DNA from 4 places in the Bacillus basilensis genome. Region 4 is predicted to be linked to each of the others. Evidence: riboswitches for the same ligand, from Rfam matches in the RefSeq annotation. Region 4 holds a riboswitch; each other region holds the start of a gene.
What was found. Region 4 has a riboswitch for thiamine pyrophosphate ahead of tenA (thiaminase II). Riboswitches for the same ligand answer to the same signal wherever they lie in the genome.
Positions count from the first base shown of each region.

Region 1: it holds a riboswitch for thiamine pyrophosphate, as region 4 does, so the genes downstream of both, thiC (phosphomethylpyrimidine synthase ThiC) here and tenA (thiaminase II) in region 4, are expected to answer to the same signal.
Region 2: it holds a riboswitch for thiamine pyrophosphate, as region 4 does, so the genes downstream of both, thiM (hydroxyethylthiazole kinase) here and tenA (thiaminase II) in region 4, are expected to answer to the same signal.
Region 3: it holds a riboswitch for thiamine pyrophosphate, as region 4 does, so the genes downstream of both, thiT (energy-coupled thiamine transporter ThiT) here and tenA (thiaminase II) in region 4, are expected to answer to the same signal.

Region 1 covers NZ_JBNTQO010000011.1:141,851-144,045, reverse strand. Annotated here, with positions in the region: gene thiC (phosphomethylpyrimidine synthase ThiC) at 1-889, opposite strand, end outside; TPP riboswitch at 1,004-1,119, opposite strand; gene lldP (L-lactate permease) at 1,191-2,195, opposite strand, start outside.
Region 2 covers NZ_JBNTQO010000016.1:101,597-103,791, forward strand. Annotated here, with positions in the region: gene thiE (thiamine phosphate synthase) at 1-184, opposite strand, end outside; gene thiM (hydroxyethylthiazole kinase) at 198-1,007, opposite strand; TPP riboswitch at 1,080-1,189, opposite strand; gene topB (DNA topoisomerase III) at 1,416-2,195, shown strand, end outside.
Region 3 covers NZ_JBNTQO010000014.1:65,462-67,656, reverse strand. Annotated here, with positions in the region: gene ACQVV1_RS21905 (sensor histidine kinase) at 1-204, shown strand, start outside; gene thiT (energy-coupled thiamine transporter ThiT) at 410-1,081, opposite strand; TPP riboswitch at 1,168-1,269, opposite strand; gene ACQVV1_RS21895 (FeoA family protein) at 1,464-1,691, shown strand; gene feoB (ferrous iron transport protein B) at 1,688-2,195, shown strand, end outside.
Region 4 covers NZ_JBNTQO010000004.1:4,364-6,558, reverse strand. Annotated here, with positions in the region: gene ACQVV1_RS09370 (ABC transporter ATP-binding protein) at 1-184, opposite strand, end outside; gene tenA (thiaminase II) at 153-848, opposite strand; TPP riboswitch at 931-1,033, opposite strand; TPP riboswitch at 1,094-1,205, opposite strand; gene ACQVV1_RS09360 (SH3 domain-containing protein) at 1,475-2,195, shown strand, end outside.

The sequences.
Region 1 (2,195 bases), on a different contig from region 4:
TTGGAATGTAACGAAGTAATACTCCGGCATGAATCGTAAAGTAATCCACGCCTTGCTCCGCTTGCTCAATTAACGTATCACGATACACTTCCCACGTTAAATCTTCTGCAATTCCGTTTACTTTTTCCAGTGCTTGATAGATTGGTACAGTTCCAACTGGTACAGGCGCGTTACGAATAATCCACTCACGCGTCGTATGAATATTTTTACCTGTAGATAAATCCATAATCGTATCTGCACCCCAGCGCGTTGCCCACGTCATCTTCTCTACTTCTTCTGCAATAGAAGAAGATACAGCAGAGTTTCCGATATTTGCATTGACCTTCACGTGAAAATTACGCCCGATAATCATCGGTTCTGCTTCCGGATGATTAATATTCGCTGGTAAAATGGCACGACCTTCTGCAATTTCCTTACGAACAAACTCAGGCTCTACGCCTTCACGAATCGCAACGTATTCCATCTCAGACGTAATAATGCCATTACGCGCATAATGCATTTGCGTAACATTTGCACCTTGCTTCGCTCTAAGCGGCTGGCGATCCATTTGCGGGAAAATATGTGTATGTTTCGAAGCCACTTTCACACCGTCATCCTCTGGTTTCACCTCGCGCCCTTCATATGCCTCTACATCCCCGCGCTCTAGAATCCAAGAGTGGCGCGGCGTTGGAATCCCCTTTTCCAGCTCTACTTTATACGCCGGATCCGTATAAGGACCGCTCGTATCATACACACGGATTGGCGGATTTGAGACGCCGTTCGTTTCGCTTTGTTCAATCTCACGCATCGGCACTTTCATACCTGCGCGTGGTCCATCTACATATACTTTCTTACTCCCTGGTAAACTCGATTTCAATTCAATTTGCTCAGCTGAAACAGATTGTTTCATAACCTTTGTTGCCTCCCCTGTTCGTGACAAGGACGAGATATGGCCAGCGTATGCCAAAATAAAAAGAGCCAGGTCCATAAAAAAATAAGGACCTGGCTCATAAAAGACATCATTATGTAAAGCCGTTAACTTCCCTACGCTGGTACGAGCCAGATCAGGTCCAAAGGGTTAAGAAGATCACGCGCTTCTCTCTCAGCCTACGCATACGTTAGGCACCCCTAGTTTATCACTGATTTAATTTTCAATACTTTCCCATCATACACGATAATCTGAAAAATGCAAAGTTTATTTCTTTTGTTACTTATGGAATCATCCACGTTAAATAATATGCCTGTACATACGTCATAATACCAACAATAATTACAAAGAATAAACTATGCTTCACTGTGAAGCGGAATAAATCTGATTCTTTTCCAGCAAGTCCAACTGCCGCACAAGCAATTGCAATTGATTGCGGAGAAATCATTTTTCCTGTTACACCACCCGTTGTATTTGCTGCAACGAGAAGTACTTCAGATACACCAACTTGTTGTGCTGTAATTGCTTGTAGATTTGAGAATAATGCATTCGCTGACGTATCGGAACCTGTTAAGAATACGCCAATCCAGCCTAGGAATGGTGAGAAGAATGGGAATAGTCCGCCAGTTCCTGCTAGTGCTAATGCTAGTGTAGAAGATAGACCAGAATAGTTTGCGATAAATGCAAATCCTAATACGAATCCGATAGATAGAATTGGCATTTTCAATTCGCTTAACGTTTCTTTAAATGTTACTACTGCATCTTTTACACTCATTTTCAAAATAAACATGGAAATGAGACAAGCAATTAAAATCGCTGTTCCAGTTGCTGATAATACATCAAACTTCAAAATTGCCTCGTAAGGCGTCGCTTTATTTACAATAGGCTCTGCCTTCATTACCAAATTATGCAAGCCTGGAATTTCAAACTTAAATACAAGGCTTTCTAACACGCCTCCTGGAGCAAATAATGCTTTAAAGAAACTTTGACTCCAAATAACTACCATAACCGTTAATACGATAAATGGAGACCATGCCTTTACAACTTTTCCTAACGTTAATTTCGGCATCGATGCCGCCGTTGTTGTTGCAGCTACTTCACTATTTGCTTGCCCGGATTGATAGATTTCTTTCGGTTGCCATACTTTTAAGAACAACGATAAACTAACTAAACTTACAAGTGCTGACGTAATATCCGGAAGTTCTGGTCCTAAGAATGTCGCTGTAATGAACTGAGTAATTGCAAACGAACTACCCGCTACAAGTAAAGCAGGCCAAGTCTGTCTTAC
Region 2 (2,195 bases), on a different contig from region 4:
CAAAGCGCACTCTATCTTCTCCGATTAAAGCTCCTTCACCCTTCTCACGAAACTGAAAAAGTGTCACTCCACCATCTAACGCTTCTTTCAATACAGCTAACGGATCCTTCGTACAGTTATTACTTCCCATAATAAAATACACTTGTAATAACTTAGACATTCTCTTTGCTTCAATGCGCATCATGTTTTTCATCCCCTTACTTTAACTCCTCAATCTTCCCATACTTCTCAATATCACCCGAAGTGGTATTCGCTAACTGATTTAAAAATTCAATTTGGAAACTACCAGGTCCCTTTTCCACCGTCTTAGCAGCTGCCAGTTCTGCAGCTACACCATAAAATGTTAATGCTGCTACAGCTGCCTTTACATAATCCTTTTCTACCGCTACAAATGCTCCTATTACAGAAGTTAGTAAACACCCTGTTCCTGTAACCTTTGTTAAAATAGGATGGCCATTTCGAATAACAATAGTTCGCTCTCCATCTGTAACAACATCTTCTTCTCCAGTAATTACCGCAACGGTATTCAATTCATCCGCTGCCTGCCTTGCAATACTTACGACATTGCCATTTCCAGTAACAGCGTCTACCCCTTTAATTTCCCATTTCTCATTAATAACGTTCGCTATTTCAGCTGCATTTCCGCGGATAATCGCTAACTCGATTTCAGCCGGAATATGTCTCGCAACTTCTGTTCGATACGATGTTGCTCCTGCACCAACTGGATCAAACAGTACTGGTACATTGTTTACATTTGCTGATTTACCCGCAAGTAACATCGCTTCTACTTCTTCAGGACGTAGTGTCCCCATGTTTAATACTAACGCTCCAGCAATACTCGCCATTTCTGCCACTTCTTCTTTTGCATACGCCATTACAGGCGATGCTCCTAGCGCTAACAAACCGTTAGCTGTAAAATTTGTGACAACAACATTTGTAATATTATGAACGAGCGGATTAGATTCTCTCACCAAATCCACTACTTTACTAATTTCTTTCATATTCATCCTTTTCATCTCCTAACTATAGTGATGGGAGATACACAAAAAGGCACTTTGCGCGTACGCAAAGTGCCTGAACATGTGCTTTTACACTCTCCCTACGCTGGCATTATCCAACAGGTTCAAATGGTCAATGACGGATTAGTCATACTCTCAGTTTGCATCCACAAACTCCCATGTGTTTATTATTCATCTACTTCAAAGTCTACTCTTATTCTAATAAAATAACAAGTTCTTTACTTTTCTATTTAATATAGAAGCAACCTATAAAACAATAAGCATAATCAAGTGAAACTTTAATCAGTGGGTGTTTTGTTCATTCCACTAAAAACCGCTCAAATATGGAGCGAAACTGAATCTCAAGAAGATGTATGCTATAGTTAACGTATGGAATTTTGAAAGGATGTTTTAAATATGTCAAAAAGCGTTGTAATCGCTGAAAAACCTTCTGTTGCACGAGATATTGCGCGTGTACTGAAGTGTGATAAAAAAGGAAATGGCTACCTTGAAGGTAGTAAATATATTGTAACTTGGGCTTTAGGTCATCTTGTTACATTAGCAGATCCAGAAAACTATGATGTGAAATATAAAAAGTGGAATTTAGAAGATTTACCGATGCTACCTGAGCGTTTGAAATTAACGGTTATTAAACAAACAGGAAAACAATTTAATGCTGTAAAAAGTCAGCTTCTTAGAAAAGATGTAAATGAAATTATTGTAGCAACAGACGCTGGGCGTGAAGGAGAATTGGTCGCTCGTTGGATTATTGATAAGGTTCGAGTTAACATACCAATCAAACGTCTATGGATTTCATCCGTTACTGACAAAGCAATTAAAGATGGTTTTGCAAATTTAAAACCAGGTAAGGCATATGACAATTTATATGCTTCAGCAGTTGCGCGTTCAGAAGCTGACTGGTATATCGGTCTTAATGCGACTCGAGCTTTAACGACTCGCTTTAATGCCCAGCTGAATTGCGGCCGTGTACAAACACCTACTGTCGCTATGATCGCTAATCGTGAAGATGAAATAAAGAACTTCAAAGCTCAAACTTATTACGGCATTGAAGCTCAAACAACAAATCAACTAAAACTAACGTGGCAAGATGCAAATGGCAATAGCCGTAGTTTTAATAAAGAAAAAATTGATAGCATCGTAAAAGTTTTAGATAAACAAAATGCCACTGTTATAGAC
Region 3 (2,195 bases), on a different contig from region 4:
GGTACTCACATTGAAGAAGAACAATTAGATAAAATTTGGGATCGTTTTTATCGCGTGGATGCAGCTCGTCAGCGTTCGCAAGGTGGAACAGGTCTTGGGCTTGCTATTTCGAAGAATATTTTAGAACTGCATGATGCTGAATATGGAGTAAAGAATACAGAAGATGGTGTATTATTTTACTTCTATTTACCGAAAAAAGCGTAGACAATATGATCTACGCTTTTTTAAGTTATTTTCATATTATCTTTACCTAATCTTTATTTTCAAGCGATATAATCGTGTTAGAAAATGAGGTTATGTAAGGAGTCGATGAACCGTGCATAGCAATTGGCTAAGTATAATGGTATTTATTTTCTTTTGTGCATTTATTGTTTTTTTAATTGATATTACGATATGAAAAAAAGAGCGCTCATGAAGCGCTCTTTTTGTTTGCATTTATTTGATAAGCATTGATGCTCTTGAATAAGCGTGGTGAAGTAAGGAATAAAAATATAAGTAAAACGGTACATAGAATGTAGGAACCAATCATTACGCTACCGTTTACGATTAATGAATAAAGCACAGCGGATTGACCTTTCGGTGCATATTGTCCCCAGAAAATAATACCAGCAATAAAGTGACAGAAGTAGCGAGCAAAGCTACCAATAAATGTAGCAACAATAATGTAACCAAGAACTTTCTTTCCTTCGTTCTGTTTTGAAGAAGGTTTGTCTTTACGGCTACCTAAATTGGATTGTTCTTCACTATTTTCATTGGTTGTTAAAAGTGCCTTTTGAATAGGACGATAGAATAAACCAGCAAATCCAATGAATGCGAAAGCAACGAAGTATTCAATGAGTACTTGAATTGGTGTGACGATAATGGCATCTCCGACTACAATTTGTAATAATCCCCAAATTAAGCCTCCTAAGAAAGCCATTTTGAAGCCCCAGCGGTATGCGATAATAAAAATAGGAATCATAGCAAATGAGATGGAACCGCCTGTTGGAAGTTTAATTGATAATGGTAAAATGTCGATGACCATGGCGAAGGCTGCAAGAATAGCAGATTCAATCATCGCTTGTAAATTGGTGTTACGCATGTTGTCTCCCCCTAAATTAAAGTTGTACAAAAAAGAATAGATATCATAGGAGGATACGAAATACGTAAATAAAAAAGAGGTATGTATTTCGGACGTTTGCACAATCCCTGCGTTAGCATTAACTAACAGGTTCTAAGGGTCGGAACGAAGTGTTCCCTCTCAGCGGTAAGGCTCCCCCTGTGATAACGAGATTCTTTATTTGCTATTGTTTATTGTAAGCGAAATGGATGAGAATGGCAAACGAATCTGTTATGACAATGATTGAAATAGAATTGTAGCAAAATGTTAATAAATATGAAGCAAAAGGGTATAGTACAAGAGAAATAGAGTGTGCTATAATTTCTCTGAAAATAATTATCATTCTCTTTTGAGGGGGAAGGTTATGAGCTTAGTAGATATTAAAATCGGTGAGAAAGTGTTAGTAAAAAGCGTTCAGTCTTTAGATCATTTACTAAAGAGAAGATTGGCGGCTTTTGGTCTTTCTGAAGGAAGCGAACTTCGCATGAAGCAGAAAGCGATGTTCAAAGGTCCTTGTACATTGGAGTGTCGTGGACAGTTAATTAGTATTCGTCATTGTGACGCGAAAATGATAAAGGTGGAATTAGCGTGAATAAGGTAGCTTTGCTAGGGAATCCAAATACAGGGAAGACATCATTATTTAATGCACTTACTGGTTCTTATGAATACGTAGGAAACTGGAGCGGTGTAACAGTAGAAAAAAAGGTTGGTAAATTAAAAGATAGACAAGGGACATTAATCGATTTACCAGGCGTATATGATTTGAACCCAGTTTCGCGTGATGAGGGTGTTGTAACAAACTTTCTACTAACAGAAGAATTTCAGCATATGTTAAATATTGTGGATTCCTCGCAATTTGAACGAAATATGCATTTAACGTTGCAGTTACTTGAATTTGGTAAGCCGGTTTCAATTGGTTTAAATATGGTTGATGTGGCGAAGCAAAGAGGAATTGTAATTGATGTAAAAAGGTTATCAGAACTATTAGGTGTAACAGTCGTTCCTGTCGTTGCAAGAAGCGGAAAAGGCTGTGAAGAACTACTTGCGACTCTTAAAGAAAATGACAAAAGTGAGAAAAAGCCATTCATTATTTCAT
Region 4 (2,195 bases):
GTCCCGTACTTGCTTCTTCTAAACCTGTAATAAGGCGAAATAAAGTACTTTTCCCGCATCCACTCGGTCCGATAATACTTACAAACTCTTTATCTCGTATAGAAGCATTTAATTCATTGATGATTGGTTTCTCATCATAATGAAAAGAAACATTATGAAACTGTAGTATGTTCTTGCTCCTCAAATCCCCACATCTCCTTACGATAGGACATATCCCAGAATAAATATTCAAATCGACTGGAATATAGGAAAATCTCCTCTAATCGATCTAGCTCTTTGTCAGACTTTCCAACTGCCATTTCATTTAATAAATCTATTAACCAAATACAAAGGTTACCGTATTCTTCCGAACTATATCCTTGAATCCACTCACCAAAGAACTCATGATCTCTTGCTCCAGGAATATCGTTTAAACGCTTTCCAATTTCCCAGTAGCTCCACATACATGGAAGAAGTGCTGCTATTAATTCCGCAAGTGTGCCATTTTGAGATACAGACATCATGTAATTTGTATAGGCTAAATTTTTAGCAGATGGTTTGGCAGATTCTATCTCCTCTATAGAAATATCAAGTCTTTTTGCATATTGTTTATGGATTGTCATTTCTCCATTTAATATGCCATCAATTTGTTCAGCAAATTTCCCCATTACTTGTGGATTCGTTGCTTTTACAACACCAATCGCATATAGCTTTGCATAATCTAACAAATATAAATAATCTTGAATAATATAATACTGAAACTTATCTTTTTCTAACGTGCCATCTCCCATACCTACTACAAACGGATGATTATGACTCATCTCCCAAACTGGTTGTACAGTTTCTAATAATCTATCGCAAAATTTCATTTCTCTATCCCCTTTCAATCTATATATCTAAATAAAAAACCACTTCTAAATAAGAAGTGGTTACAGCAAATAAAATTATAATTTATTCGTTGCTCCACTTCCCTTCGCTAGTATTACCTAGATCAGGTCTGTAAGGGTTAAGGATTATTCCTCTCTCAGCACAACAAGCACCCCTAGTGGTTTCAATATGAAATTTTCAAATAAAAAAGCCCCGTTTCTATACGCAAAGAAACGGGGACTCATTATTAGTGTCCGAATTGCTTCCCTACGCTAGCATAATCTAGATCAGGTAATGAAAAGGATCAAAGGCTTACGGCCTACTCTCAGCTGGCAACACCAGCTCTCCTAGCAAACTATGAAATTATCACTGTCAGTATAACACCGTAATAAGACATCATCAACTGTTTTAATTTTCTCAATTGTCAACAAAATAATAAAACTATACAATATTTATATTCTATCTTAGAAATTATCATCCCAATTAATTGGATAATAAGGAATCATTATCCTCAAAAAATTTATTTTTTTATTGATTTCATATTACATTTATGTGAATACACCCACTATATTATATCTTTATACTATAATAAAATTACAACTATACAACTAGAGGAGGTCTCTATTATATGAATATGAAAGCTACTGCTTTAACAGCAACTACTGTCGCAATTGCCTCTTTACTTCCTTCTATGGGAGAAACAACTGTACAAACAGCCAACGCTGAACAATTATCTAACGTGAAAACTGGATATGTCAAAGTCGATCAAGTAGCCTTACATACACAAGATAACGCAAATAGCTCATCAATTGATACAATTCGCTTTAATACGAAAGTAAACATACTCGAAACAACTAATAGCTGGTATAAAGTATCTGTTAATAATAAAGTAGGTTACGTACAAAAAGATGCTATTCTACTAAAAAACAAACTTCAATCTAATAATCAATACATTGTTAATGCCAATGCATTAAACGTTCGTTCTGAACCTAATTTAGAATCTTCAATTTTAGATGTATTACCAAATGGGAAATTCGTTACCATTCAAGAAGAACAAGGTGAGTGGTATAAAATTTTACATAATGGCAAAACAGGTTACGTACAAAAGGCGTTCGTGTCTAATGGTTCACAGCCTTTAGTAAAAGGCATCACAGTTCAAAATAATACGAAATACACAGTTGCAACACCTAAACTTAATGTACGTAGCAATGCTAGTACAAGTAGTGCACTACTTGGTTCATTACAAAATGGTACACAAATACAAGTAGTGGAAACTGTCGGAACTTGGTATAAAATTCGTTTTGGCACAGGATACGGATATGTAGCAAAGCATTATGTGGTGCAAAATC